DNA from 3 places in the Flavobacterium sp. XS2P24 genome. Region 3 is predicted to be linked to each of the others. Evidence: riboswitches for the same ligand, from Rfam matches in the RefSeq annotation. Region 3 holds a riboswitch; each other region holds the start of a gene.

What was found. A riboswitch is a leader RNA that binds a small molecule or an ion and turns the genes downstream of it on or off. The one in region 3 is predicted to bind S-adenosylmethionine.
Region 1: linked by a shared signal. The riboswitch ahead of QLS31_RS08445 (homocysteine S-methyltransferase family protein) and the one ahead of QLS31_RS03995 (Na+/H+ antiporter NhaC family protein) in region 3 are both predicted to bind S-adenosylmethionine.
Region 2: linked by a shared signal. The riboswitch ahead of QLS31_RS08515 (alpha/beta fold hydrolase) and the one ahead of QLS31_RS03995 (Na+/H+ antiporter NhaC family protein) in region 3 are both predicted to bind S-adenosylmethionine.

The regions. Positions count from the first base shown of each region.
Region 1 covers NZ_JASCRU010000009.1:34,646-44,721, forward strand. The annotation lists gene gldA (gliding motility-associated ABC transporter ATP-binding subunit GldA) at 1-406, shown strand, start outside; gene metF (methylenetetrahydrofolate reductase [NAD(P)H]) at 476-1,432, opposite strand; gene metH (methionine synthase) at 1,529-4,207, opposite strand; gene QLS31_RS08445 (homocysteine S-methyltransferase family protein) at 4,290-5,291, opposite strand; SAM riboswitch class I at 5,607-5,726, opposite strand; gene QLS31_RS08450 (NAD(P)/FAD-dependent oxidoreductase) at 5,819-6,871, opposite strand; gene QLS31_RS08455 (bifunctional precorrin-2 dehydrogenase/sirohydrochlorin ferrochelatase) at 6,980-7,561, opposite strand; gene cobA (uroporphyrinogen-III C-methyltransferase) at 7,561-8,337, opposite strand; gene QLS31_RS08465 (nitrite reductase) at 8,330-10,076, opposite strand, start outside.
Region 2 covers NZ_JASCRU010000009.1:52,495-62,570, reverse strand. The annotation lists gene QLS31_RS08540 (hypothetical protein) at 1-459, opposite strand, end outside; gene QLS31_RS08535 (GLPGLI family protein) at 574-1,464, shown strand; gene QLS31_RS08530 (carboxypeptidase-like regulatory domain-containing protein) at 1,522-4,224, shown strand; gene metK (methionine adenosyltransferase) at 4,359-5,609, opposite strand; gene QLS31_RS08520 (hypothetical protein) at 6,369-6,578, shown strand; SAM riboswitch class I at 6,810-6,946, shown strand; gene QLS31_RS08515 (alpha/beta fold hydrolase) at 7,025-7,987, shown strand; gene thrA (bifunctional aspartate kinase/homoserine dehydrogenase I) at 8,007-10,076, shown strand, end outside.
Region 3 covers NZ_JASCRU010000003.1:189,563-199,638, reverse strand. The annotation lists gene QLS31_RS04045 (DUF1080 domain-containing protein) at 1-203, shown strand, start outside; gene QLS31_RS04040 (HD domain-containing protein) at 327-1,556, shown strand; gene lpxD (UDP-3-O-(3-hydroxymyristoyl)glucosamine N-acyltransferase) at 1,597-2,640, shown strand; gene QLS31_RS04030 (bifunctional UDP-3-O-[3-hydroxymyristoyl] N-acetylglucosamine deacetylase/3-hydroxyacyl-ACP dehydratase) at 2,633-4,021, shown strand; gene lpxA (acyl-ACP--UDP-N-acetylglucosamine O-acyltransferase) at 4,092-4,877, shown strand; gene efp (elongation factor P) at 4,933-5,499, shown strand; gene QLS31_RS04015 (UDP-3-O-(3-hydroxymyristoyl)glucosamine N-acyltransferase) at 5,569-6,498, shown strand; gene QLS31_RS04010 (nuclear transport factor 2 family protein) at 6,500-6,862, shown strand; gene sucD (succinate--CoA ligase subunit alpha) at 6,957-7,829, shown strand; gene QLS31_RS04000 (hypothetical protein) at 8,046-8,468, shown strand; SAM-I-IV-variant riboswitch at 8,596-8,692, shown strand; gene QLS31_RS03995 (Na+/H+ antiporter NhaC family protein) at 8,747-10,069, shown strand.

The DNA of each region.
Region 1 (10,076 bases), on a different contig from region 3:
ATTAATGGAAATTCGTAATGTGATTAAAAACGTAGGGAAAGACAAAACCGTTTTCCTTTCTACGCACATTATGCAGGAAGTTGAAGCCATTTGTGACCGCGTTATTATCATCAATAACGGCAAAATTGTTACCGATAAAAAACTGGACCACTTAATTTCCGAAGACAAGGAGCAAGTTATCGAAGTAGAATTTGATTATAAAATAGAGGAACAAGCTATTGCTAAAATCGAAAATCTTGTTTCTTACAAGAATACACACGACATGATTTGGGAATTGACTTTCAAAGCGGATAAAGACATGCGACCGGCTGTTTTTGATTTTGCTAATGCCAATGGTTTGAAAACACTTCAACTGAATCAGAAAAATAAAAACCTCGAGGCAGTATTTAGAGAGATTACAAAGTAGTTTACAACTAAAAAAGCTCGTTTAAATTTGATTTTAAACGAGCTTTTTTTATGAAATACGATTGGGGAATTAAAAAACCTTACTCGCAATTTGTCTAATATTCTCTGATTTCCCCATAGAATAATAATGCAATACCGGAACTCCTGCAGCTTTCAATTCTAAAGATTGTTGAATTGCCCATTCGATTCCTACTTGTCTGATATCCGCATTATTTTTACATTGGTCAACTGCATGAATTAAATCTTCCGGCAAATCGATTCTGAAAATTTGTGGTAAGACTTGCAAATGTCTTTTTACGGCAATTGGTTTAATACCTGGAATAATAGGTACAGTAATTCCCATTTCTCTGGCTTTGGCAACAAATTCAAAGTATTTAGCATTATCAAAGAACATTTGTGTCACCACATAATCCGCACCTGCATCAACTTTTTCTTTCAACCTTTTTAAATCAGATTGTAAGGATGGAGACTCCAAATGCTTCTCCGGATATCCAGCAACACCAATACAAAAATTGGCTTTATTATCAATATCCATTACATCGTGCAAATATTTCCCGCAATTCAATTGGTTGATTTGTTTCACTAAATCAACCGCAAAATCATTTCCTCCTTGTTTCGGAATAAAATATTGCTCGTCTTTCATCGCATCGCCACGTAACGCCATCACATTATCAATTCCAAGATAATGACAATCGACTAATAAATACTCAGTTTCTTCTTTAGTAAAACCACCGCAAAGCACGTGAGGAACCGTATCTACGTTGTATTTATGCTTTATCGAAGCACAAATCCCAAGCGTTCCCGGACGCATTCTGGTCAGTTTCTTATCTAATAAACCATTGCCTTTATCCACGTAAATATATTCTTCGCGAGAAGTAGTTACGTCTATAAATGGTGGTTTAAACTCCATCAACGGATCAATATTATCGTATAATTCCTGAATGCTTTTGCCTTTTTGAGGCGGAATAATTTCGAAGGAGAATAAAGTTTCTCCTTTTGCGTCTTCAATATGTTGTGTTACTTTCATCTTCTTTAGTTTGAAGTTTAAGGTTTAAGGTTTAAGGTTCTCTCGAACAACTTTAAACTTTAAACTTTAAACAAAATTTCAACTTTAAACTATTTTCTAATCTGCAATATTTGGGTTCAGCCATTTCATGGCAACTTCTGTCGAAACGCTTCTTCGTTTGGCATAATCAATAACTTGGTCTTCTTTTATTTTTCCAAGTCCAAAATACCTACTTTCCGGATTTCCAAAATAATATCCAGAAACCGATGAAGCCGGCCACATCGCCATACTTTCTGTTAAAGTCACTCCAATTTCTTGTTCTACATTCAATAATTTCCAAATCGTTGGTTTTTCCAAATGGTCAGGACAAGCCGGATAACCCGGTGCTGGACGAATTCCTTTATAAACCTCTTCAATCATAGCCTCGGTAGATAAATTTTCATCAGCAGCGTAACCCCAAATCTCTTTACGGATTTTTTCGTGCAAATATTCTGCGAAAGCTTCTGCGAAACGATCCGCCAATGCTTTCACCATAATCGAATTATAATCATCTAAATCTTTTTCGAATTCAGCCGCCCATTCATCCACACCAAAACCGGTTGTTACACAAAATGCTCCCATATAATCCTTTTTACCGCTGTCTTTTGGAGCAATAAAATCAGATAAAGCGATATTTGGAGCACCTTTTGTTTTTTGTGATTGCTGACGCAACGTCAAGAATTTCTCTAGTACTTTTCCACTTTCGTCGCTCAATTCGATGTCATCATCATTCACTTGATTCGCTGGAAAAATTCCGTAGATTCCTTTGGCTGTCAGTTTCTTTTCTTTCAAAATAACGCCCAACATTTCTTTGGCATCCGCAAAAACCGAAGTAGCTTGTTCTCCAACAACAGTATCTGTTAAAATCGCTGGATATTTCCCAAACAATTCCCATGTTCTAAAAAAGGGTGTCCAGTCAATATACGGAACCAAAACATCCAAATCGACTTCGATTGTTTTTGTTCCAATAAAATTAGGCTTCATTGGGTTGTAATTTTCCCAATCTAATTTCAATTTATTGACACGAGCTTGCTCAATAGTTAAGAAATTTTTGTCACGCGAACGATTCAAAAAAGTCTCTCTAAAAGCATCATATTCTGCTCTGATGTCACTTGCATATATTTTTTTCTCACTGTTCAATAAATTTCCGGCAACCGTTACGGCTCTCGAAGCATCATTTACGTGAATAACCGTTTCTCTATACTGTGGTGCAATTTTCACGGCAGTATGCGCGCGCGAAGTCGTTGCTCCACCAATCATCACTGGGATTTTTATATTTCTTTTGTCTAATTCTTTAGCCAAATACACCATTTCATCCAATGAAGGTGTTATCAATCCGCTTAGACCGATAATATCAACATTGTGTTCTATAGCTGCAGCGATAATTTTCTCAGGCGCAACCATCACACCTAAATCAATAATCTCATAATTGTTACAAGCCAAAACAACCGAAACAATATTTTTACCAATATCGTGTACATCGCCTTTTACAGTCGCCATTAATATACGACCTGCAAAACTCGAAACACCATCTTTTTCGGCTTCAATAAATGGCAATAAATAAGCTACTGCTTTTTTCATTACACGCGCTGATTTCACCACTTGTGGTAAAAACATTTTTCCCGAACCAAATAAATCTCCTACGACATTCATTCCTGCCATTAGGTTGATTTCGATTACTTCGATAGGTTTTGTTGCTGCAAGTCTGGCTTCTTCTACGTCAATTTCTATAAATTCATCAACTCCTTTTACTAGCGAATGCGTCAATCGTTCCTGAATAGTTCCCGAACGCCATTCTTGAACTGTTTTTTCATTACTCTTTACATCTCCTTTTACATTCTCGGCAAAGTCCAACAATCTTTCTGTGGCATCATCGCGTCTGTTCAAGATTACATCTTCAACGTGTTCTAAAAGATCTTTTGGAATTTCATCGTAAATAGAAAGCATTTCTGGATTCACGATTCCCATCGTCATACCATGTTGAATCGCATGATATAAGAAAACAGAGTGCATCGCTTCACGAACCGTATCATTTCCTCTAAACGAGAAAGAAACATTACTCACACCACCACTAATATGCGCATGTGGAAGATTCTCTCTAACCCATTTTGTTCCTCTAAAGAAATCCAATGCGTTCAAGCGGTGTTCTTCCATTCCAGTAGCTACTGGAAATATATTCAAATCAAAAATGATGTCTTGCGGAGGAAAACCAACTTTGTTTACCAAAATATCATACGAACGTTGGCAAATTTCAACTCTTCGTTCGTAATTATCAGCTTGTCCTGTTTCATCAAAAGCCATAATAATTGCTGCAGCGCCGTAGCGCTTGATCAATTTAGCATGATGAATAAATTGTTCTTCCCCTTCTTTTAAAGAAATTGAGTTTACAACACTCTTTCCTTGCACTACTTTTAAACCCGCTTCGATAATGTCCCATTTCGAGCTGTCAATCATAATTGGCACTCTGGAAATATCAGGCTCGGCAGCGATTAGATTTAGGAATTTTGTCATAGCATATTCGCCATCGAGCATTCCTTCATCCATATTAATATCGATGATTTGCGCGCCACCTTCTACTTGCTCTTTTGCAATGCTAAGTGCTTCTTCGTATTTTTCTTCTTTGATTAATCGAAGGAATTTTCTAGAACCTGTTACATTCGTACGTTCACCAATATTCACAAATACGCTGTCTGGCGTAATGATTAAAGGCTCTAATCCCGATAATACAAGGTTTTTTCTAGTTTCTGCTTGTGCCATTTTTTATTTTTTTTTGCCCTAAAATCAATAATTACAAAGAATTCCCGGCTATAATTCAGACGAGATACATCGCGTCTCTACGTTACATTGTCGCTGTTGATACTCTAGGTTTATACTCCTTTGCGATATCAGCAATCAACTTGATGTGCTCTGGCGTTGTTCCGCAACAACCACCTATGATATTTACTAAATTGTCGTCTAAATATTCTTTGATGAAAGCTTGCATCTGTTCTGGCGTTTCATCGTACTCACCAAATGCATTTGGTAATCCTGCATTAGGATGCGCCGAAACATTGAATGACGTATTATGCGCCAAAGTCTGTAGATAAGGTTTCAGCAAATCAGCTCCCAAAGCACAATTGAAACCTACGCTCAATAATGGTATATGCGAAACCGAAACCAAAAAAGCTTCTACGGTTTGACCCGAAAGTGTTCTTCCTGACGCATCCGTAATCGTTCCGGAAACCATTATTGGAATATCGATATTGCGTTCGTCTTTGACTTCTTCAATAGCGAAAAGGGCCGCTTTTGCATTTAAAGTGTCGAAAATAGTTTCTACCAAAAGCAAATCACTTCCTCCGTCAATCAACGCTTCTACTTGTTGTTTGTAAGCAATACGTAAATCATCAAAAGTTACCGCTCTGTATCCCGGATCATTTACATCTGGTGACATGCTGGCCGTTCTGTTTGTTGGTCCTATTGAACCTGCTACAAAACGAGGTTTATCCGGATTTTTGGCTGTGAATTCATCGGCTACTTCACGGGCGATTCTTGCTGATTCATAGTTGAGTTCGTATACCAAATCTTCCAGATGATAATCGGCCATTCCGATAGTAGTTCCAGAAAAAGTATTGGTTTCAACAATATCCGCTCCTGCTTCAAAATAAGCTGCGTGAACGGCACGAATCGCTTGTGGTTGCGTTAATGACAATAAATCGTTGTTCCCTTTTAAGGAATGTGGAAAATCTTTGAAACGTTCTCCTCGAAAATCTTCTTCGGAAAAATTGTAGCGTTGCAACATGGTTCCCATAGCTCCATCGAGTATGAGTATGTTTTTTTTAATAGCTTCTTGAATTGTTGACATCTTTTGTTTTATTCTCGCAAAACATTATAGTATTAAGCGCTTATTATTAATTCCAAAAGTTCAATATATTAGCTCTTTAGCCCCGATTACCTCACTTAATTACTATTTTCATAGGAGTTCGATGAACTACGTTTGCAGTGAAAATCCTTTCTCGTCCTGAACTTGTTTCAGGATGAAAAAGATTGCAACGAAAAGCGGGAACGGTATTGACAAAAAAACGCCAATTGTTCGCTCCTGATACTGAAATAAATACAGTAAGCTAAATATCGATATGTTGTCAAGAAAGGGTTTAAGAAATACTAAGTGAGTATTCATGTGTTATCTATCTTAAATACTGAAACTGGTTCTGTATAAAGTAGAATGTAGCACCTTCTTTAAAGATAAAGGGTTGCTAAGGTTTCATTGGGTCTTTCCCTCCGCCTTTCGTGATAACTTTCAATAAATATATGAACAGTGCAAAGTAAAGACATAGCGCTAATACTTGCAAGTATTAGCGCTATATTTTTTAACTAGTTTGTATTATGTTGTTAAACTATGGCTTTCACCACGGCTTTTGGAGCTTCTTTACGGGTTCCGTCAAATCCGTCAACACCAGAAACTGTAGTGTATTTCAATACATATTTCTTACCTGGATTGATGATTTGATAGGCTGCCTGACACATTAATGTGGCTTCGTGGAAACCACAAAGAATCAATTTCAGTTTTCCCGGATAGGTATTTACGTCACCAATGGCAAAAATCCCTGGAATATTAGTTTGGTAATCCAAAGCATTATTTACTTTGATGGCATTTTTTTCAATGTCTAATCCCCAGTCTCCGATAGGACCTAATTTTGGTGTTAATCCAAAGAGTGGAATAAAATAATCCGTTGCAATGGTTCTATGTGCGCCATTTTCCTCAATATCAATTGACTCTAAATGTTCCGCTCCATTCAAGCCAACTACTTCTGCAGGCGTAATCATTTTTATTTTTCCTGAGTTCTTCAATTCCTGTACTTTTTCTACAGAATCTAAAGCCCCTCTGAATTCGTTTCTACGGTGAATCAAAGTTACCTCAGAAGCAACATTCGACAAGAAAATACTCCAGTCCAAAGCAGAATCTCCTCCTCCGGCAATCACGACTCTTTTGTCTCTGAATTTTTCCGGATTTTTGATAAAGTATTTAATTCCTTTATCCTCGTAAAATTCGATGTCTTCAATCAATGGTTTTCTTGGTTCAAAACTTCCTAAACCACCTGCAATTGCTACCACAGGAGCATGGAATTTTTTTCCTTTATTTGAAGTCACAATAAAACTTCCGTCTTCTTGTTTTTCAATGGTTTCTGCACGTTCTCCCAGTGTGAATCCTGGTTCGAATTGCTTGATTTGTTCCATTAAATTATCTACTAAATCTCCGGCTAATACTTCCGGAAAACCTGGAATATCATAAATAGGTTTTTTTGGATATAATTCAGATAATTGTCCGCCTGCTTGTGGCAAAGCATCTAAAATATGACATTTCAGTTTTAACAATCCTGCTTCAAAAACTGCAAATAAACCTGTTGGTCCGGCTCCTATTATAAGTATGTCTGTTTTAATCATTTTTTTATTCTTTATGTAATGTAATTATGCTAAACTATTTAATTGCAAATTAACGATTGATTTTTACTACTTTAAATGATAAATATCATTCGCTATTTTGTGCTGTTTCTATTCTTTATTTTTTAATGCTTCGGTAATTTCGTTCATTTTTTGTACTTTTTCTTCGAAATTTCCTTTTAGTGTCTTGCGATATTCATTCAGATTTTCGACCATTTTATTGATATCGTCCGGAATTATTTCTTCGAAAAACTCCCGTAATCTTTTGGCTGTTGTCGGTGATTTTCCATTAGTTGAAATAGCAATTTTTACATTTCCTTTGGTTACAATTCCGCCCAAATAATAATCACACAAATCTGGTGTATCAGCAATATTGCAAATCAAATATCTTTTTCGAGACAAATCAAATACTCGTTTATTGACTTTTAAATCATCGGTACAAGCAATTACCATGTGTCGTTTTTTCAACATTTTTTTCTTGAACTTGGCTTTAGTCAATTTCACCGAAGGATGTCTTTCGACCAATTCTTCCAATTCCGGCAAAAACCTTGGTGCAACTACCTCAACATTCGCATTCGGACTTGATTTCAACATGAAAGATAATTTTTCTAAACCCACGTTTCCTCCACCTACAATCAACACATTCAGGTTTTGTAGTTTTAAAAAAACAGGATATAATTCATTTCTTTCCATTATAATCGTATTTCGTTTGATAGAAATTCTTCGTAAAATCCTTTCAACTTATTACTTTCTTTAACCACTTCGCCAATAACAATTATTGCTGGCGAGCTTAATTTATTCGCAGCTACAACTACTTGAATTGTGTCAATCGTTCCAACTCCAATTTTTTCTTGTGGAGTAGTTCCGTTTTGAATAATTGCAACGGGAGTTTCTCCTTTGGATTCTTTTTGGAACAAAGAAACAATTTGTGATAATTTGCTCATTCCCATTAAAATCACAACAGTTGCCGATGATTGCGCAGCTAACGCTACATCATTTGACAAATTCCTGTCGGAAGTCGTACCTGTAATTACCCAAAAACTTTCTGAAACACCTCTTTTTGTCAAAGAAATTCCTTGGTAAGCGGGAACTGCAATCGAAGATGAAATTCCGGGTACTACAAATGTAGGGATTCCAAAACTTTCTGCGAATTCTATTTCTTCGCTTCCACGTCCAAAAATAAATGGATCTCCACCTTTTAATCGAACGACATTTCCGTACGTAAGCGCATTATCAACAATCAACTGATTGATTTGGTCTTGCGTATATTCATGGCAACCTTTCCGTTTACCCACAAATATTTTGATGGCATTTTTTGGCGCATGAATCATTATTTCATCATTGGCCAGCGCATCATACAAAACCACATTCGCTTCAGCAAGTGCTTTTACTCCTTTCAGAGTAAGCAAATCCGGATCGCCAGGACCAGCGCCTACTAAAGTTATTTTTGGTTGTATTGTATTATGCATTAGCTAAATCTTTTGCTCTGTATTTTTCTATGTTTTCAAAAAAGGCAACTCCTTCTTGAATGTATTTTTGTGCAAATTCCGCAGAAGGCTCATTCGCTCTGATTTGGTATACTAAATCTTTGAACGTTGAATTCAACTCAATTTTATTGCTTTCGATGAAAACCGTGTCAAACAAATCGATAATTCCTGCATGGTGATTTGTTTTTTGGTTTTCAGCAAGTAATAATGCTTTAGCTCCATTTACAAATCCTGCGTATGCTAAATAAATTGCATCAGCCCATTTTCCTTCATCAAAAGCTTCTTGCGCAAAAGTCATTTTGTCTTTGGCTTCTAATATTAAAGTAGCTACTAAATCAATTACTACACCAGCACATTCTCCTACTCCAACTGCTTTCACGTAGTTATCAGCATTACCCCAATCTACAAAATCAGCTTCGGTAAGATTAGTCAAATCGGCTAATGGTTTCAAAAATTCGTAAAAATATTTTTCGCCTTTGGCATCATAATAATTCAAGAAAGATTGTCCGTTTGCATTAGCTTCAAAATCATTTAAAATGAAACGCAATGCATCAGGTCCTCTTCGGCTTGGAATTTTGATTACTTTATCCGAAAATCTTCCGTTTCCGTTTCCTAAATTTCCTCCACCTAATAAAACTTGTAACGCTGGTGCTACTAATTTTCCTGAATTGATAGACATTCCCTGAAAACCAATTTCGGCCATATTGTGTTGTCCACAAGCATTCATACAACCACTGATTTTAATCGTGATTTCCTTATTGTTGCTGTATTGTGGATATTCTGTTTCTAAAACTCTTTCCAGTTCTACTGCGATTCCGGTACTGCTTGCAATTCCTAAATTACATGTATCAGTTCCCGGACAAGCTGTAATATCTGAAATCGTATTGTAACCTAAAGCCACAAAATCTAATTTGGCTAATTCTTGGTAGAAAAAAGGTAAATTTTCTTCTTTTACGTGACGAATTAAAATATCCTGTCTCAAAGAAAAACGCAATTCATTAGCCGCATAATTTTTAACTAATTCTGCCAATGCTCTTGCTTTATCCGTATAAAAGTCACCTAATAAAACTTTGATTCCAATCGCTACACAACCCGCTTGTTTTTGCGCGATTACATTTGATTTTTTCCAAGCTTCGAAAGCTGCTGTGTCTTCGATTACTACTTTTGGAACTTCTAATAAAGGAGCTGGAATTTCACCATCAAAAGCAGTTGTATCGATTTCAACTGTTTGGTAAGACAAGGCTTTTTTTTCTTCTTCCACCAATCGTAAAAACTCGTCTCTTCCCAAATCTTTGATTAGGAATTTCATACGTGCTTTTAAACGTTTTGCTCTTTCGCCATAGCGATCAAAAATTCTCAAAACGCCTTCAGTAGTTGGAATAATTTGGTTTACCGGAATAAATTCAGAAAGTAATTCGGCATGACTTGGTTGAGAACCTAATCCTCCACCTAACATTACTTTAAAACCTCTTTCGCCATTTACAATTTTTGGAATAAATCCTAAATCATGCAAATAACTCAATCCTGTATCTTTATCCGAAGATGAAAATGACATTTTGAATTTACGTCCCATCTCTTGACAAACCGGGTTTCTCAAGAAAAACTGAAACAAGGCATGCGCATAAGGCGACACATCAAAAGGTTCTTCTCCATCGATTCCTGCCGTTTCACTAGCCGTAATATTTCTCACGGTGTTTCCACAAGCTTCACGAAGTGTAACA
Region 2 (10,076 bases), on a different contig from region 3:
AATGGTTTTGTAGTTATTACCTAAATAATCATAAAGTCCCAGTTGCTGATTCATAGTGTTGTAAATCCACAATTGATTTTGAGAAGCTATTCCAATTGCTGAAGCTACAATAGGAATCGTATGGTCTGAAAAATTGATTTTTTGAGTTTCATTCAATTGATTGTCCAATACAATAACACTGTTGAAATTTTCGTAAAATAATACGATTTTAAGCGGATTTTGCAAGTCAACTGTAGTGATTTTACCCAAAGAAATATTTTTATATTCTAAAGTATCTCGTTTGCTGATTTTAGAAAAAACATTGTTTTTAATGGTGTAATAAAAGCCAAACGAATCGTATCCTAAAAACGCATCTCCATCAAAACGAATGAAGTCAATTTTAGTTGGAGTCAATTTTTGGTTCTGACTCGATACTACTGAAAAAGAGGCGATAAAGAGTAAAAATACTAATTTCTTCATGAAAGCGAAATTACGATTAAACCATATACAATTATGATTGTCTTATTATTATTTTAACAGAATACTTGTAACAAAAATAGTATTTTTCAGTCTTATTTATTAAAATCCAAAAGTATGTATAAAGTAATTTTCACATTAGTATTAGCAGTCGCATCATTTATGGGACTTCACGCTCAGGAATTTCAAGGAATGGCAGTTTACGAATCGAAAACAAGTACTTCCGATTTTAAAACGCGAATGGAAGGCAATAAGGAGATGACTCCGGATATGCAAAAAATGATAGAGGAAAGAATGAAGAAAATGTTCGAAAAGACGTTTATTCTTAATTTTGATAAATCGGCATCGATATACAAAGAAGAAGAAAAATTAGATACTCCCGGTCAAGGTGGTGGCGGAATGAGAATGATGATGTCTATGACCGGAGGTGGCGGAACGTATTATAAAAACGTAAAAGAGAAATCATATACTGTTGATAAAGAGTTCATGGGGAAAGAGTTTCTTGTAAAAGATTCGTTGCCTAATTTAAAATGGAAAATGGAAGGTGAAACCCGTGTTATTGGTGGTTACAATTGCTTCAAGGCAACTGCTGTGCGTCTTGCAAGTAAAACCGATTTTAGAAATTTCAGACCAAAAAAAGAAGATGCCGCAACTGCAAAACAAGCCGATGCTACTAAGAAAACTAATCTTATGGATGAGTTGGACATGCCGAAAGAAACTATAATTACAGCTTGGTATACGCCGGAAATCCCAGTGAATCAAGGGCCGGAGAACTATTGGGGATTACCAGGTTTGATATTGGAAGTAAATGACGGTAAAACGGTTATTTTATGTTCGAAAGTAGTTTTGAATCCTAAAGTTAAAACCGAAATAAAAGCGTCAACGAAAGGAAAAGTTACTACTCAGAAAGAATTTGACGAAACCGTATTGAAAAAAATGGAAGAGTTCAGAGAGATGAATCAAGGACGTGGCGGAAATGGCGGAATGCGAATGAGAATTGGAGGATAAAAATAAGCCAAATCAGAGTTTAAAATCAATACTATAGATTTCATCCATAATTTCTAAATGAAAAATACAATACTAATTGCCCTCTTTTTTATTACCTCATTTTCCTTTGCACAATCCGTTAAATTAGAAGGCCTCATAACCGATTCAAAAACAGTTGGACTTGAAATGGCCAATGTAATGGCAGTAAATAAAGCCACAAAAGCAATGGATTCTTACGCCATAACAAATGATAAAGGAAAATTTCTTCTTAATCTAAAACCAAATACTGCATATAGCTTAAAAATCAGTTATTTGGGAATGCAGAATAAAGAGTTGGAAATTACCACAACTTCAGAAAACAGCATTAAAAATATTGCCCTTGAAGAAGGCGGAATCGAATTGGATGGAGTTGAAATTGTTCGGGAAATGCCGGTTTCGATAAAAGGAGATACTATTGTTTATAATGCCGATTCCTTTAAATCCGGAACAGAACGAAAACTGGAAGATATTCTCAAAAAATTACCCGGAGTTGAGGTCAACGCTGATGGCGAAATTGAAGTCGAAGGGAAAAAAGTGTCCAAATTAATGGTGGAAGGAAAAGATTTTTTTGATGGTGATACGAAGTTAGGGGTCAAAAATATTCCAGCTGATGCCATTGATAAAATCCAAGTGTTGCGCAACTACAGCGAAATTGGCGCACTAAAAGGAGTGGAGAACAATCAGGATAATGTTGCGATGAATATCAAATTGAAATCAGGAAAGAAAAATTTCTGGTTTGGAGATATGACCGCAGGAATAGGAGTTGCACACGAGGAAAGCCGCTATTTGATAAACCCAAAATTGTTCTATTACAGTCCGAAATACAGCATCAATTTAATTACGAATTTCAATAATATTGGGGAATTGCCGTTGACAGTTCAGGATTATTTTAAATTCACGGGTGGTTTTAGAGGCATGATGCAAAAAGGTGGTTCCAGTTTTAATGTGTCCTCGAATGATCTAGGGATTTCACTTTTAAGGAATAATCGCGCCAAGGAAATTGAGACTAAATTTGGAGCTACAAACTTTTCATACAATGTAAACAAAGCGTGGACTTTAAGCGGTTTTGGGATTCTTTCTTCTTCTGAAACAGATTTAGAAACAAAGTCACAAACGAATATTTTACAGCCTAATTCTTCTGAAATTCTTTCTACAGAGAATCGTCAGGAAACTGCAAGTCAAAAAAGTAATTTGGGATTATTTAAATTGAGTTCCAGTTATAAACCCAGTGCTAGGTTTCAATTTGATTATGATGTTTTAACCAAATTGTCTAAACTAGACGAGAATAATTCACTGTTAAGAGAATCTATTGTCAACAGTAATTCGAATACAGAAAACATCAATACGTTAAAAAAACAAGATCCAATTTCGGTAAATCAAAACCTGAGTTTGTATTATACGCAAAGCGATAAAAATATTTTTGCTTTCGAAATGCAACATTTGTACCAAGAGGAAGATCCTTTTTACAATGCTAATTTACAATCGCAACCGTTTAATTTAGCCGATTATATTGCTGGGCAAAACAGAAATAACATCAACCAAAGTCGTTTTGTGAAAACCAGTAAGATTGACGCTAAATTGGATTATTATTACATGGTTACCCCAAAAAGCAACATCAATGTTACGTTAGGAAATACCTATTCCCATCAAAATTTCAACTCTAATATTTTTCAGATATTGGATAACGAAACAGTCAATAATTTAGATGATATTGCCAATACAAATGATGTAAATTACAATTTTAATGATACGTTTTTAGGATTGCATTATAAGATTTTGAGCGGAAAATTCACGTTTACACCAGGAGTAAGTCTGCATAGTTATAACATGACTAATGGACAATTAGGAACCAGTAACAGTCAAAATTTCTTCAGAGCATTACCTGATTTCTTGGCTATTTACCAAATCAAGAAAGCGGAAACATTAACCTACAATTTTTCGTATATCAATAATTTTACGGACATCAATCAACTTGCTGAAGGATTTGTTTTCTCTAATTACAACAGTTTGACTAAAGGAAACCGACTTTTGGAAAACGCTACCGCACAAGTGCATTCCTTGCGCTACTTTAAATACAACATGTTTAATTTTGAAAATATTACTGCTTTTGCCACGTATTCGAAAAGAGTCGATGCGATAAAAACCAGAGCAGTTTTCAACGGAGTTAATCAAACGTCATCTCCTTTTAATTCTGATTTTGCTGATGAAACTTTGTCAGGAAATGGTTCGTACGGCCGTTCTTTTTTGAAGAATTACAAAGCATCTTTAGGAGCTAATTTGAATTGGTCAAAATTCAATAACATTCAGAATAATGTGTTGTCAACAAACGAGAGTTTTACCCAAAGCTATACTTTGAAAGCGTCAACAAATTACAAGAATATGCCTAATTTAGAGTTGGGATATAATATTGTAACTAACGATTATAATAATACTACTTTTTACACCGAAAAACCTTTTGCGAGACTGGATTATTTCTTTTTAAAGAGTTTCTCTTTCGTTGCTGAATATGAGTTTTATCATTATTATAACAATACGAAAACGGTCAATAATGAATATGATTTCTTGAGCGCCAGTTTGATTTATCAAAAGAAAGGCAGCAAGTTAGAATATAAAGTAAGCGGAACTAATTTATTGAACACAACCTCATTAAATGACGATAATTTCAGCCAGTTTGCCACCAGAACTTCGCAATATACTGTTCAGCCACGCTATGTAATTTTCTCTTTAAAGTATAATTTGTAGGAGCTATTCCTGCTGTACATTTCAATCTTTCTTCAGCAAAGGATTTCTATTTCCTCCCGAGACTTCGGGAAGGGCTAAAAAAAAACCCGCAATCCAATTGAATTGCGGGTTTTAGATATAATTTTTTTAGATGATTACAATCCAAAAGCAGTTTTAACTTGGTCAACAAAATCTAATTTTTCCCAAGTAAACAATTCAACAGTAACTGTTTTTTCGTTTCCACCTGGAGCAGAAAAAGTTTTAGTAACCGTTTCTGGAGTACGTCCCATGTGCCCGTAAGCAGCAGTTTCGCTATAGATTGGGTTTCTTAATTTTAAACGTTGCTCGATAAAGTAAGGACGCATATCAAAAATAGCTTCTACTTTTTTAGCAATTTCACCATTGGTCAAATTCACTTTTGAAGTACCATAAGTATCAATAAAAATACCCATTGGTTTAGCCACACCAATTGCGTAAGAAACCTGTACTAAAATCTCGTCAGCAACACCAGCTGCAACTAAGTTTTTAGCGATATGACGTGTAGCATAAGCAGCACTTCTGTCTACTTTACTTGGGTCTTTTCCAGAGAATGCACCACCACCGTGAGCACCTTTTCCACCGTAAGTATCCACAATAATTTTTCTTCCTGTCAATCCAGTATCTCCGTGTGGTCCTCCAATTACGAATTTCCCAGTTGGATTAATATGGTATTGGATTGCATCATTGAATAAATGAGCATGTGTTGGATTTTTTGCAATAATCCTTGGAATCAATATTTCAACAATGTCTTTTTTGATTTTTGCAAGCATTGTAGCTTCTTCGTCAAAATCATCATGTTGTGTTGAGATTACAATAGCATCAATACGAGTTGGCTTATTGTCATCGCTGTATTCTAAAGTTACTTGAGATTTAGCATCCGGACGCAAATAAGTAATTTCGTTATTTTCACGTCTTAAAATAGCCAATTCTTGCAATAATTTATGAGATAAATCAAGTGCCAATGGCATGTAATTTTCCGTTTCATTAGTAGCATAACCAAACATCATTCCTTGGTCACCAGCACCTTGCTCTTCAGGATTTTTTCTGTCAACACCTTGATTAATGTCAGCAGATTGTTCGTGAATAGCAGAAAGAATTCCACAAGAATTAGCTTCAAACATGTATTCGCTTTTTGTGTAACCAATTTTCTTGATTACATCACGAGCGATTTGTTGCACGTCTAAATATGTATTTGATTTTACTTCACCAGCCAAAATTACCTGGCCAGTAGTTACTAAAGTTTCGCAAGCTACTTTTGAGTCAGCATCAAATGCCAAAAAATTATCAATTAATGCATCCGAAATTTGATCTGCAATTTTGTCTGGATGTCCTTCGCTTACAGATTCTGACGTAAATAAATAGGCCATAATAATTATTATTTTAAAATTAAGCGAGAAAAAATAATTGCTGAAAAGGACTAAAGAAGAGTTTCTGCTTTAGCATTTTTTCTACTGAAAAATTTTCAGTATCCATAATGAATTGATTTCATTATGAAGAGGTTGCAATCAGTTCAAATTTTTCCTCTTGTATTCGGGTGCAAATGTATGAAACCATTTTGAATTGCAAATTAATCTTAACTTTTTTTTGCTTATAAATCTTTTCATCTACTTATATAAATACAAAACGGAATCTTTGGTTCATTTTTCTTTGTATTTTTTTTAAAACTTATTTGGAAAATTCAGAAATAGTTAGCATATTTGTTACAACAAAAAAAAAACATGAAATTTAATGTGTGTAATATGTCAAAAGCCATTCAGGAAAAGTCCTGTGGGTCGTGTATTGCTTAAATTTAAATTAAAATTTATATAGCAAAAGCCTCCCAAGAAAATGGGAGGCTTTTTTTTTGAACTCTATTTAGCTGAAAATAAAACAATATTAATCATAGAATGAATAACCTGAAAATCCATAATACAAATAATTTTAAAGTCAAAAATATGATTTGCGCCAATGCCATTATGTGCGTTCGTGTCTGTTGATTCCAAAAGTATAAGTTATAACACAACTTAAAAAACCCTTTTGGATACGCATCTAAAAGGGTTTTTTTATTCAGATTAGTTAATAAGCATAGAGAATTTCAGAATTCAAAAATAATTTAAAACAAAACTAACATCATAAATTAAAAGATTATGAGCACATCAAAACATTTTCCAAAGACATTTCAGTTACTAAAAAGCTTTAGTTTCAGAACCAAAACAAAAAAGGAAATCGATTCAAAAAATGAATTGACTAATCCAAGATTTGAAATTTCAAAAAATGATCCTTTGGCACAAAAAATAGTGCCGAGTTCATTGCTGTTTCAAATGTATTCAAAAGAAAATGAAGAACTTTTTATTTAAAAAAGTGATGGTTGTTTTAGCTTTTGAATCTTTGATGGTAAATCTCAAATTATGATTTCGACGAAAGATAAAACCCTAATGTGGTGTTTTCTCTTTCGTCGGGATAATAATTATGCGTGCGATTTTTTCAAGTCAATTTGCAATAAATCAATTAGAACCAATTTGATAAAAATTTGGTTGTTTAAAAAAATAGTGGTTAATTTGTGCCTTTAAGTTCAAAAACGTATTGAAATGTTATAAAGAAAGGCAGAGGGATTAGACCCGATGAAGCCTTAGCAACCCTTCGATTTATCGAAGAAGGTGCTGCATTCTACCTTTATTCTGTCCCGAAGCCTCGGGATATTTCAAATCTAAAGGAAAGATAACACAAAGAATTCTTCTAGTTCACTTCTAGCTTTCTTTCTAATATTTCCAGACACAAATCAAAAATCATAAAAGATTTGAAATTGGAAAATAAACCAACATCTATTACCGTACAAAATTTTACCACCGAAAGTGGGGCTTTTTACCCTGCCTTAAACTTAAGTTTTCAAGTTTTTGGACCGGCTTTACATACCGCTCCAATCGTTTTGGTAAATCATGCATTGACCGGAAATTCCCAAGTTGTGGGAGACAAAGGTTGGTGGAATGATTTAATTGGTGCACACAAAACCATCGATACTAATACATATACAATACTGGCTTTTAATGTTCCGGGAAATGGTTTTGATGATGCCGTTATTGAAAATTATTCGGATTTTACTACCAGAGATATAGCCAGAATTTTTATTGAAGGCATTCATTTTCTTAAAATCAAACAGCTTTATGCTATTATTGGTGGTTCTGTTGGCGGAGGAATTGCTTGGGAATTGGTTGCTTTAGAACCAAAAATCACACAACATTTAATTCCTATTGCAACCGATTGGAAATCGACAGATTGGTTAATTGCCAATTGTTTTTTGCAGGAGCAAATTCTAAAGAATTCTTCAAAACCTATTGAAGATGCTCGAATTCATGCGATGCTTTGCTACCGAACTCCAGAATCTTTTACTGCAAAATTCCAGAGAACTACTAATGAGGAATTAGCCATTTTCAATGTAGAAAGCTGGCTGGATCATCATGGTAAAAAACTTCAAAAACGTTTTCAAATTTCGTCTTATAAAATGATGAATCAATTATTGAAGACGATAGATATTACTAGAAATAGCTCTTCATTCGAAGAAATAACGTCAAAAATTGAAGCTGATATTCATATCATCGGAATCAATTCAGACTTGTTTTTTACTGCAAATGAAAATAAAGCAACTTACAAGAAATTAAAAAAATATAAAAATAATGTCACCTATCAGGAAATAGTTTCCATTCACGGACACGACGCTTTTTTGATAGAATACAAACAATTACACAATTTGCTTCAGGATATATTCTAAGCCAAAAAAACACAACACAATGAAAATATTAAAATTTGGAGGTAAATCTTTATCGAATGGCGACGGAATAAATAAAGTAGTTGCAATTATTACCGACAAAGTAAATCAAGGAGAAGAAATTGCAATTGTAGTATCGGCACGTGGAAATGCTACAGATGAATTAGAAGAAATTTTAGGTATTGCTTCTAAAAACGGAGATTACAAACCGCTTTTTGAGAACTTTAAAAAATACCAACAAGATGATTACCAAGAGGTAGATTTATCTGAGGAATTCAATGTTTTGGAAAAATTATTCGAAGGCGTAAGCTTAATTGGCGATTACAGTAATAAAATTAAAGACCAGATTTTATCAAAAGGGGAATTGCTTTCTGCAAAATTACTGACGGCTATTTTAGTTGAAAATGGCATAAATGCCCGTTTTGCCGATACTCGAGAATTGATAAAAACTGATTCTAAATTTGGTGATGCGCAACCTTTGGAACAAATTTCAAAGAAAAATGTCATCAATTATTTCAAACAAAATAACGGAACTACCGTGAATATTGTTACCGGTTTCATTGGTTCTAATAACAATAATGACACGACCACTTTAGGAAGAAACGGTAGTAATTATACCGCTTCACTGATTGCGAATTACTTAAATGCTGACGAATTACAGAATTATACACACGTTGACGGAATTTATACCGCAAATCCTGAATTGGTGCTTGATGCTAAGAAAATCGACCATTTGACTTTTAACGAGGCGAATGAGTTGGCTAATTTTGGAGCAACAATTCTTCATGCAAAAACCATTATTCCTTTGTTGGAAAAAAACATTCCGCTTCGTATTTTGAACACATTCAACCACGAAAATAAAGGAACATTAATCACATCCAATTCTAATAAGGAAGGAATTAAAACACTTTCGGTACTTGAAAATGTATCATTAGTTAATCTGGAAGGAAGAGGGTTACTGGGGAAAACTGGCGTTGATGCCCGTATTTTTAGAGTGATGGGCGACAATGATATCAGCGTAAGCATCATTTCTCAAGGTTCTTCAGAAAGAGGAATTGGTTTGGTCGTTGCCGCTGATAAAGCGACTAAAGCAATGATTGAATTAGAAAAAGAATTCGAAAATGATTTCTATTCAAAGGATGTGAATAAAATAACGGTTACTGATAATGTTTCGGTGATTTCTATCATTGGCCAGGATTTAAGCACGTTTCACAAGCCATATACAGCTTTGATAAAAAATAAAATTGTCCCGATTCTTTTCAATAATACCGTTACCGGTAAAAATGTGAGTTTGGTTGTGAAAAAATCGCAACTGAACAAAGCCTTAAACGTGATTCACGGAGAGATTTTTGGAGTTTCAAAGAAAATCAATATCGCTATTTTCGGACATGGATTAGTAGGTGGAACTTTGATTAACCAAATATTGGAATCGGCAGCAACCATCGAAAAAAGAAAAGACATTAAGTTGAATGTTTTTGCTATTGCCAATTCAAGTAATGTACTTTTAAATAAAAACGGTGTTACTCCAAACTGGAAAAATGAAATCCAAAATAATGGCTTTTCTTATACTATCGATGATGTAATTGCTTACGCGAATGAGCATCACTTAGAGAATTTGATTGCGATTGATAACACGGCAAGTGCCACATTTGTTGAAAATTACATTCCTTTGGCAGAAAGTAGTTTCGATTTGATATCGTCTAATAAAGTGGCCAATACGTTAAGTTATAGTTTTTATAAAAAACTACGAAAAGTATTAGCAGATAATCAAAAGAGTTATCTTTATGAAACCAATGTTGGAGCGGGGTTACCGTTAATAGATACGATCAAATTATTACACCTTTCAGGAGAAAACATCACTAAAATTAAAGGTGTTTTCTCTGGAACATTGAGTTATTTATTCAATAATTTTTCTGCTAAAGACGCGCCGTTTAGTGAAATATTGAAAGAAGCAATTGATAACGGTTATACCGAGCCAGATCCAAGAGAAGATTTATGTGGGAATGATGTAGGTCGAAAATTATTGATTTTGGCAAGAGAATTAGACTTGCAAAATGAGTTTGAAGAAATTGATATTCAAAATTTAATTCCA
Region 3 (10,076 bases):
AAGCTGATGGCAAGATTGATGCTCCGGCGAGAATTACCGTATTTTTGAATGGTGTTTTGGTACAAAATAATACTACCATAAACGGGTTGACTCTTTATATTGGTTTGCATAATTATCCTTCCTCTCATGGCGATGATGTTATTTCGCTTCAAGATCATGATTCTAAAAATCAATTCAGAAATATTTGGATTAGAAAACTTTAAAAAATTATACTAACGGAGCGCTTCAAACGCTCCGTTTTTTTTGGCTCCAAATCACAATTAGGAACAACTCTGTTTTGAAATCTAATTTACTTATATTTGTTGACCTTAAAAACAAACTTAATAGTGAGTCAAATCAATAAGCTTAAAATATTCAATGATCCCATTTATGGGTTTATTACCATTCCAAATGCCTTAATCTACGATTTAGTTCAGCATCCTTATTTTCAACGTTTGCGTCGAATTTCTCAAATGGGATTGTCGTATTTAGTATATCCTGGCGCAAATCACACCCGTTTTCATCATGCTTTGGGTTGTATGCATTTGATGCAAAAAGCGGTAGATGTATTGCGTTTTAAAGGCGTATTAATATCTCCTGAAGAAGAAAATGCATTATATATTGCTATTTTATTGCATGATATAGGTCACGGACCGTTTTCACATGCGATGGAAAAAAGCATTGTTGAAGATGTACATCACGAAGAAATCTCTTTGCTATTTATGAACCAATTGAATGTGGAATTTAACGGTCAGTTAAGTTTGGCAATTCAGGTTTTTAAAGGAGAATATAATAGAAAATTTATGTTACAGTTGATTTCCAGTCAATTGGACATGGATCGAATGGATTATTTGAAACGTGATAGCTTTTATTCTGGAGTGGCAGAAGGAAATGTCAACTCGGAACGATTGATTCAAATGATGAATGTCGTGGACGATTATTTGGTAATCGAAGAAAAAGGAATTTACTCTGTAGAGAAATTTTTAATGTCCAGACGATTGATGTATTGGCAGGCGTATTTGCACAAAACCAGTTTGGTAGCAGAGTTAATTTTGATGAAAATCTTAAAACGCGCCAAAGAATTGACGTTAAAAGGAGTGCAATTACCATGCAGCGAGCCTTTATTGTTTTTTATGCAAAACAAAGTGACCATAGATACTTTTGATGCTGAAACCTTGGATTTATTTGCTCAATTAGATGATTTTGATATTATTGGAGCATTAAAAGCTTGGCAAAAACAAGATGATTTTATATTATCATCTTTAAGCAAAATGATTGTCAATCGAGATTTATTAAAAATAAAACTAACCAGTGAAAAAGTGGCGATTGAAGAATTGCATCCACTAAAGGAGCGTTTTGCATTGGAAAATAATATTTCATTATTAGAAACCAATTATTTTATTTTTAAAGGCAAAATAAAAAATCAAGCGTATAGTAAAGAAGCCGAACCGATACGAATTTTGAAAAAAGACAGCACAATTGAGGACGTTATAGAATCTTCTGACCAGCTGAATTTAAAATCGTTATCTAAATTAGTGACTAAGTATTATATCTGTTTCCCAAAACAACTGCTATAAAAAGGTCATTTAAAATCTATTTTTTTATATTTTTGTCGCAATGAAATTTACAGCAGAACAAATAGCGGGGATTTTAGAAGGAGAAGTTGTTGGGAATCCCATGGCGGAAGTTTTTAGATTGTCAAAAATCGAGGAAGGTACTGATGGATCGCTAACTTTTTTATCAAATCCTAAATATCTCAATTATATATATTCTACAAAAGCCTCAGTAACAATTGTTAATGAGACTTTTGTGCCAGAATCACCTTTAACCACTACATTAATAAAAGTGGAAGATGCGTATGCCGCATTTTCTAAATTATTAGAGTTTTACAATCAGGTGAAATTGAATAAAAGCGGAATAGAACAGCCTTCCTTCCTGTCACAAAGTGTAAAATACGGAGATAAGTTATATCTTGGTAGTTTCAGTTATGTGGGTGAGAATGTAGTTTTGGGTGAAAATGTAAAAATATATCCTAATTGTTTCGTGGGGGATAATGTGGTAATAGGGGATAATGTAATATTGTTCGCTGGCGCAAAAATATATTCGGAGACTGTAATTGGGAATAATTGTACGATTCATTCCGGTGCTATAATAGGCGCTGATGGTTTTGGTTTTGCACCCAATCCAGACGGAACCTACACTAAGATTCCGCAAATAGGAAATGTAATTATTGAAGATAATGTAGATATAGGCTCATGTACTACAATAGACAGAGCTACAATGGGGTCAACAATTATTAGAAAAGGAGTAAAGCTTGACAATCAAATTCAGATTGCCCATAATGTAGAAATTGGTGAAAACACCGTAATTGCTGCTCAAACAGGAGTTGCAGGTTCTACAAAAATTGGAAAAAGTGGTATGATTGGCGGACAAGTTGGAATCTCGGGGCATTTAACCATTGGTAATAATGTTCGAATCCAAGCGCAATCAGGTGTGGGACGTAATATAAAAGATGATGAAATCTTGCAAGGAAGCCCTACATTTGGATACAATGATTTTAGTAAATCATATGTTCATTTCAAGAATTTACCTAAAATTGTTGCAGAAATAGAAGAATTAAAAAAACAAATATTAAACCAAAAAAATGGAAACAATGGTTAAACAGAAGACCATCAAAACAGAAATTTCGCTAACTGGAGTTGGATTACACACAGGAAAAGAAGTAAAAATGACTTTTAAACCTGCTCCAGTAAATAATGGTTTTACTTTTGTTCGAGTAGATCTGGAAGGACAACCTATTATTGAAGCAGATGCTAATTATGTTGTAAACACGCAAAGAGGAACCAATTTAGAAAAATTAGGCGTAAAAATTCAGACACCTGAACATGTTTTAGCAGCACTAATTGGTTGTGATTTAGATAATGTAATCATTGAATTGAATGCCTCTGAACTTCCTATTATGGATGGTTCTTCAAAATATTTTGTTGAAGCGCTTGAAAAAGCAGAAATTGAAGAACAAAACGCTAAAAGAAATGTATACGTAGTAAAAGAAGTAATTTCTTTTACAGATGAAGCTTCTGGTAGTGAAATATTGGTAATGCCAAACGATCATTATTCAGTTACTGCAATGGTAGATTTTGGTACTAAAATACTGGGTACTCAAAATGCTACAATGAAAAGCATCTCAGATTTTAAAACGGAAATATCGGAGTCTAGAACATTTAGTTTTTTGCATGAATTAGAATCATTGTTAGAAAATGGTTTAATAAAAGGTGGCGATTTAAATAATGCTATTGTATACGTAGATAAAGAAATATCGGCAGCTACAATGGAAAATTTAAAAGTTGCTTTTGGAAAAGACGAAATTACAGTTAAACCAAATGGAATTTTAGACAATCTTACTTTGCATTATCCAAATGAAGCGGCAAGACACAAATTACTTGATGTAGTAGGTGATTTAGCTTTAATTGGAACAAGAATTCAAGGTAAAGTAATTGCTAATAAACCAGGACATTTTGTAAATACACAGTTTGCCAAAAAAATGGCAAAAATCATAAAAATCGAACAAAGAAATTATGTTCCTGTTTATGATTTGCATCAAGAACCATTAATGGACATTCATAAAATTATGGCTGTTCTACCACATAGACCACCGTTTTTATTGATTGACAGAATTATTGAAATGTCTGAATCTCATGTTGTCGGTATGAAAAATGTTACCATGAATGAGAATTTCTTTGTTGGACATTTTCCTGAAGCTCCAGTTATGCCAGGTGTTTTAATTGTTGAAGCAATGGCACAAACGGGTGGAATTTTAGTTTTAAGCACTGTTCCGGATCCTGAAAATTATTTGACTTATTTTATGAAAATAGATAATGTTAAATTCAAACATAAAGTATTGCCTGGTGATACCTTAATTTTTAAGTGTGATTTAATTACACCTATTAGAAGAGGGATTTGTCACATGCAAGCAAACGCTTACGCAAATGGAAAACTAGTTGCTGAAGCAGAATTAATGGCACAAATTGCTAAGAAACAGTAATTTTTTTGTTGATTTGGTTAATCGTGTATTCGGTTAATCGATTAAACAGTTAAACGATTAAACAAAGAATATGAATCAACCACTAGCCTATGTTCATCCAGGCGCCAAAATCGCCAAAAATGTTGTCATTGAACCATTTACAACCATTCACAATAATGTAGTTATTGGGGACGGAACTTGGATTGGTTCGAATGTTACCATAATGGAAGGCGCAAGAATTGGAAAAAATTGTAATATATTCCCTGGTGCAGTTATTTCGGCAGTTCCACAGGATTTAAAATTTGGTGGAGAAGATTCTTTAGCAATAATTGGAGACAATTGTACCATCAGAGAATGTGTAACTATCAATAGAGGAACAATTGCATCCGGACAAACTACTTTAGGGAATAATTGTTTGGTAATGGCAACTGCGCATATTGCCCACGATTGTCATATTGGCGATAATGCAATTATTGTAAATGGAGTAGCTTTGGCAGGTCACGTTACCGTAGGTAAATTTGCGGTTATCGGTGGATTGGCAGCAATACATCAATTTATTCAAATTGGTGATCATGCCATGATATCAGGTGGATCTCTGGTAAGAAAAGATGTTCCTCCTTATACAAAAGCAGCAAAAGAGCCATTGTCGTATGTTGGAATTAACTCTGTTGGATTGAGAAGACGCGGTTTTACAACTGAAAAAATCAGAGAGATTCAAGATATTTATAGAATTCTATATCAAAAAAATTACAATACAACTCAAGCTTTGGGTATTATTGAAGCAGAGATGGAAGCGACACCGGAAAGAGATGAAATCATTGATTTTATTCGAAATTCTTCAAGAGGAGTAATGAAAGGATATTCTGGAAACTACTAAAAAAAGTAGTTTTTAGTTACCAAAAAATAAAAATAGTAATAAAAATAAAAAAATAATGGCATCTACATCAGATATTAAAAACGGATTGTGTATTAAATACAACAACGATATTTACAAAATCATTGAATTTCTTCACGTAAAACCAGGAAAAGGTCCTGCTTTTGTTAGAACAAAACTTAGAAGTTTAACTAACGGGAAAGTTTTGGACAACACTTTTTCTGCAGGTCATAAAATTGAAGAAGTTAGAGTAGAAAACCATAAATTTCAATTTTTGTACCCAGAAGGTGATCAATTTCATTTTATGAATACAGAGACTTTCGAACAAATTACTTTAAACAAAAACATTTTAGATTCACCAGATTTATTGAAAGAAGGAGAAAATGTAATGGTAAGCATCAATACTGAGACTGATTTACCGCTTTCAGTAGATATGCCAGCTTCAGTTATTCTTGAAGTGACATACGCTGAGCCAGGAATTAAAGGAAATACTGCTACAAATGCAACAAAATCAGCAACTGTTGAAACTGGCGCATCTGTAAATGTCCCTTTGTTTATTAATGAAGGAGATAAAATTAAAATTGATACTGCATCAGGTTCTTACATGGAACGAGTTAAAGAATAGTTTACAGTAATCAGTGTTCAGTAATCAGATATACTGGACACTGATTGCTGAACACTGAATACTAAATAAATGAAATTCCAAAAAGTTTACTCTTTAGAAGCAATTGCAAATATCATCGGCTGTGAATATGTTGGTGATAAAGATTTTCCAGTGACTGGAATGAATGAAATACATGTTGTTGAATCTGGAGATATTGTTTTTGTGGATCATCCTAAGTATTATGACAAGGCATTAAACTCTGCAGCGACTGTTGTTTTAATCAATAAAAATGTAGCTTGTCCAGATGGAAAAGCATTGTTGATTTCTGAAGATCCTTTTAGAGATTTTAATAAATTAACAAACTATTTCAAGCCTTTTCAGTTTTCGAATGTTTCAATAGCTGCTTCAGCTTCAATAGGTGAAGATACTGTAATACAACCTAATACGTTTATTGGGAATCATGTTGTTATTGGAAAGAATTGTTTGATTCATTCTAATGTTTCCATTTATGATTATACCGTAATAGGCGATAATGTAATGATTCATGCTGGAACCGTTCTTGGTGCTGATGCGTTTTATTATAAAAAACGTCCTGAAGGATATGATCAATTACTTTCCTGTGGAAGAGTAGTTATCAAAGATAATGTGGGAATAGGAGCGCTTTGTACAATTGACAAAGGTGTGACTGGCGATACAACTATTGGCGAAGGCACAAAAATTGACAATCAAGTACATGTTGGCCATGATACCGTTATTGGAAAAAATTGTTTAATTGCTTCACAAACCGGAATTGCGGGTTGTGTCATTATTGAAGACGAAGTTACTATTTGGGGACAAGTAGGAACTACAAGCGGGATCACAATAGGAGCAAAGGCTGTCATTCTTGGTCAAACCGGAGTTACAAAATCAGTTGAAGGAGGAAAGTCTTATTTTGGTACACCAATAGAAGAATCAAGAGAAAAATTGAAACAACTGGCTAATATCAAGAAGATACCAGAAATTCTTAATAAACTAAAGTAATATGTCTGCTAAAGAAATCATTCAGAAGTTTTACAAATCAGATGCGCTAATTGACAACGAAGTCATAAAAGATTTTTTGCATCCTGAAGTTATTGTTGAATGGTACAGCAGTAAGGGATTAGTTCAATTGGATTATAATTCTTTATTGAGTCTGTCTAATGATTTGAGTAAAGCTTACGTTCGTTCAAAGGTTAGAATTAGTCATATTGTAAGTGAAAATGATACCATTTCGGTGCGTTATTCTCATTTTGTGAAAACGATTGAGAATCCAAGAGAAGAAATGTTATTGGCGCATTTTATGGTTATTTGGCAAATAAAAGACAATAAACTATTTCGAGGGTATCAAATGAGTCAATTATCATAATTTAGTGTCAAAAAACTGAATACTGAATACTGATTACTGATTACTATTTTATACTTTTGCATAACAATTTTAAAAACTACATAAAAAATATATCATGAGTGTTTTAGTTAATAAAGATTCCAAAATAATTGTTCAAGGTTTTACAGGAAGCGAAGGAACTTTCCATGCTTCTCAAATGATTGAGTACGGTACTAACGTTGTTGGTGGTGTAACTCCAGGAAAAGGGGGAACTACTCACTTAGACAGACCAGTTTTCAATACTGTAAAAGATGCTGTAGAACAAGCAGGAGCTGATACAACTATCATTTTTGTTCCGCCGGCTTTTGCTGCAGATGCAATTATGGAAGCTGCAGATGCTGGAATTAAAGTAATTATTGCAATTACTGAAGGAATTCCTGTTGCTGACATGATAAAAGCAAATAGTTATGTTAAAGAAAGAAATTCTAGATTAATAGGTCCAAACTGTCCAGGTGTAATCACTCCGGGTGAAGCTAAAGTTGGTATTATGCCAGGTTTTGTTTTCAAAAAAGGAACTGTTGGTATTGTTTCTAAATCTGGAACATTAACCTACGAAGCAGCTGACCAAGTAGTAAAACAAGGATTAGGAATCACTACTGCAATTGGTATAGGTGGAGACCCAATCATTGGAACAACTACAAAAGAAGCAGTTGAATTATTGATGAATGACCCAGAAACAGAATGTATCGTAATGATAGGTGAAATTGGTGGACAATTAGAAGCTGATGCTGCTCATTGGATCAAAGCGGATGGTAACCGTAAGCCAGTAGTTGGTTTCATTGCAGGAGTTACTGCTCCTCCAGGACGTACAATGGGACATGCAGGTGCTATCGTTGGTGGATCTGACGATACTGCTGAAGCTAAAAAACAAATCATGAGAGAATGTGGAATTCACGTGGTAGATTCTCCAGCTGAAATTGGTAAAAAAGTAAAAGAAGTTTTAGGTTAATCTAAACTCTAATTAAATATTTTAAAAGCCTCACAATTTGTGGGGCTTTTTTATTATAAATATGAATTAAAGAAATATCTTTGCACTTTATTAAAGGCATCTGTTTTTAAGATGTAATCCTAATAAAAACAAACATAAACGAATGGTTTCTAATGGACCTCACGATTTTGTGGGGTATTTTTTTGTCGAAGCCAGTTCAAATAAAAATAAAATAATATGTACAAAGAGTTAAAAAAATTCAAAGTTAGCAATCAGTTTTCATTTACTACAGAAGATAGTTTAGCAGAAGTTTGCAATGCATCAGAAGGATCTGGAGTATTTTTAGTGTATTCAGTAGGAGATGAAAAAGAGTTAATTATGGTTGGTTCTACTGGAACTGTTCAAAATAACGGAACTTTGAAAATTAAAAATGGTGGTTTAAAAGACAAAATTGTTGAAGGACACCAATTTGCTAAAACTGGAAGAAAATATTCTTGGCCTGCACAAATGAAAATCGAAGATATTAGCACACTTGAAGTGGTTTGGTATGAGACATTCAACGATAAGACAAAAGTGATTCCAACATTTGTAGAGGGACAAGTTTTACAAAACTTCCTTGACGAAAATGGAAGACTGCCAAAATGGAATGTAGCTTTTTAATTATTTAAAGTTTGCCTTTCAACATCTTAATTATAATCGCGCTACATTTTCATGTGGCGCTTTTTTTTGAATTATCTTTTTTTGGAATAAAATTAGGCTAATTTCATAAATAATTAATTACTTTTGCATCCGTTATCACGAATCCTTCAATAGGATAGCAACCTGCAACAACAAGCAAGGTGCTAAAACGATAAGCCAAATCCTTTGGAAAAAATGTTGTCTACATTCCCATATTTAGCTTTGTTTTTCGTCATAATTTTTAATTTTAAATTATTTTTATGACTTTATTTTCAAAAGAAAAAGGAAATGCCTTTGCCTTGATTCCTTTATTGGTTTTTATTTTTACTTTTTTAGGAGCAGGAATTGTTCTGAATGATTTTTATGCTTTTCCATCGCCAGTGGCAGTTGTAGTTGGTATCATAGCAGCCTTTTTACTTTTCAAATCCACTACTGATGAAAAAGTTGCTACATTGATTGCAGGATGTGGTGAAAGTAAAATCATGACCATGTGTTTAATTTATTTGCTAGCAGGAGCCTTCGCAGTAGTAAGTAAAGCGATGGGTGGAGTTGATGCTGTCGTGAATCTTGGAATAAATACTATTGATGTTGCTTATTTTCCTTTAGGAATTTTCTTGATTGCTTCTTTTTTATCAACTGCTACAGGAACATCAGTGGGTGCAATTGTAGCTATTGGCCCGATAGCTGTCGCTTTAGCTGATAAAAGCGGTGCTTCATTACCTTTAATTTCAGGCGCTTTATTAGGTGGCTCTATGTTAGGTGATAATCTTTCGATGATTTCTGATACTACTATCGCAGCAACGCAGTCATTGGGATGTGATCTAAAGGACAAGTTTAAGATTAACTTATTTATTGCCTTTCCTGCTGCAATTTTGACTATTATGGTTTTCTTTTATCTTGGTTTAAACTCGGATATTGTGACTGTTGCCATTGCAAAAAATGATTTTTCCTGGATTGCAATTGTACCTTATGTATTAGTAATAGTATTGGCGGTAGTAGGTGTTAATGTATTTTCAACATTGCTTATTGGAACTTTATTGGCAGGAATCATAGGTTATTTTAGTGGTTCGTTTACGTTAATGGAGTTCACTCAAAAGATATATGAAGGCTTTACCAGTATGACTGATATTTTCTTATTGTCAATGCTTACTGGAGGTTTAGCAGCTATGGTAGATAAAGCGGGTGGAATAACGTATTTATTAGTTCAAATTAAAAAAAGAATTAAAAGTAAAAAATCAGCTCAAGCGGGAATTGGTGCTTTAGTGGGTTTTGCTAATTTAGCAATAGCGAACAACACGGTTTCTATTGTAATTACAGGGCCTATTGCCAAAGAAATTAATGATGAATATGGATTGAATCCTAGAAAAACGGCTGCAATTCTGGATATTTTTTCGTGTATAATTCAAGGAGTTTTACCGTATGGCGCTCAAGTATTGCTTATATTGAGCTACGCTAATGGAAAATTAGATTTCTTTGACTTAATTAGTAATGCTTGGTACCATTTATTTTTACTGATTTTCACATTGGTGGCTATTTATATTTCGTTTTGGGACAAATGGACAAAGCGATTCTTTAAAATTTAAGAATTGA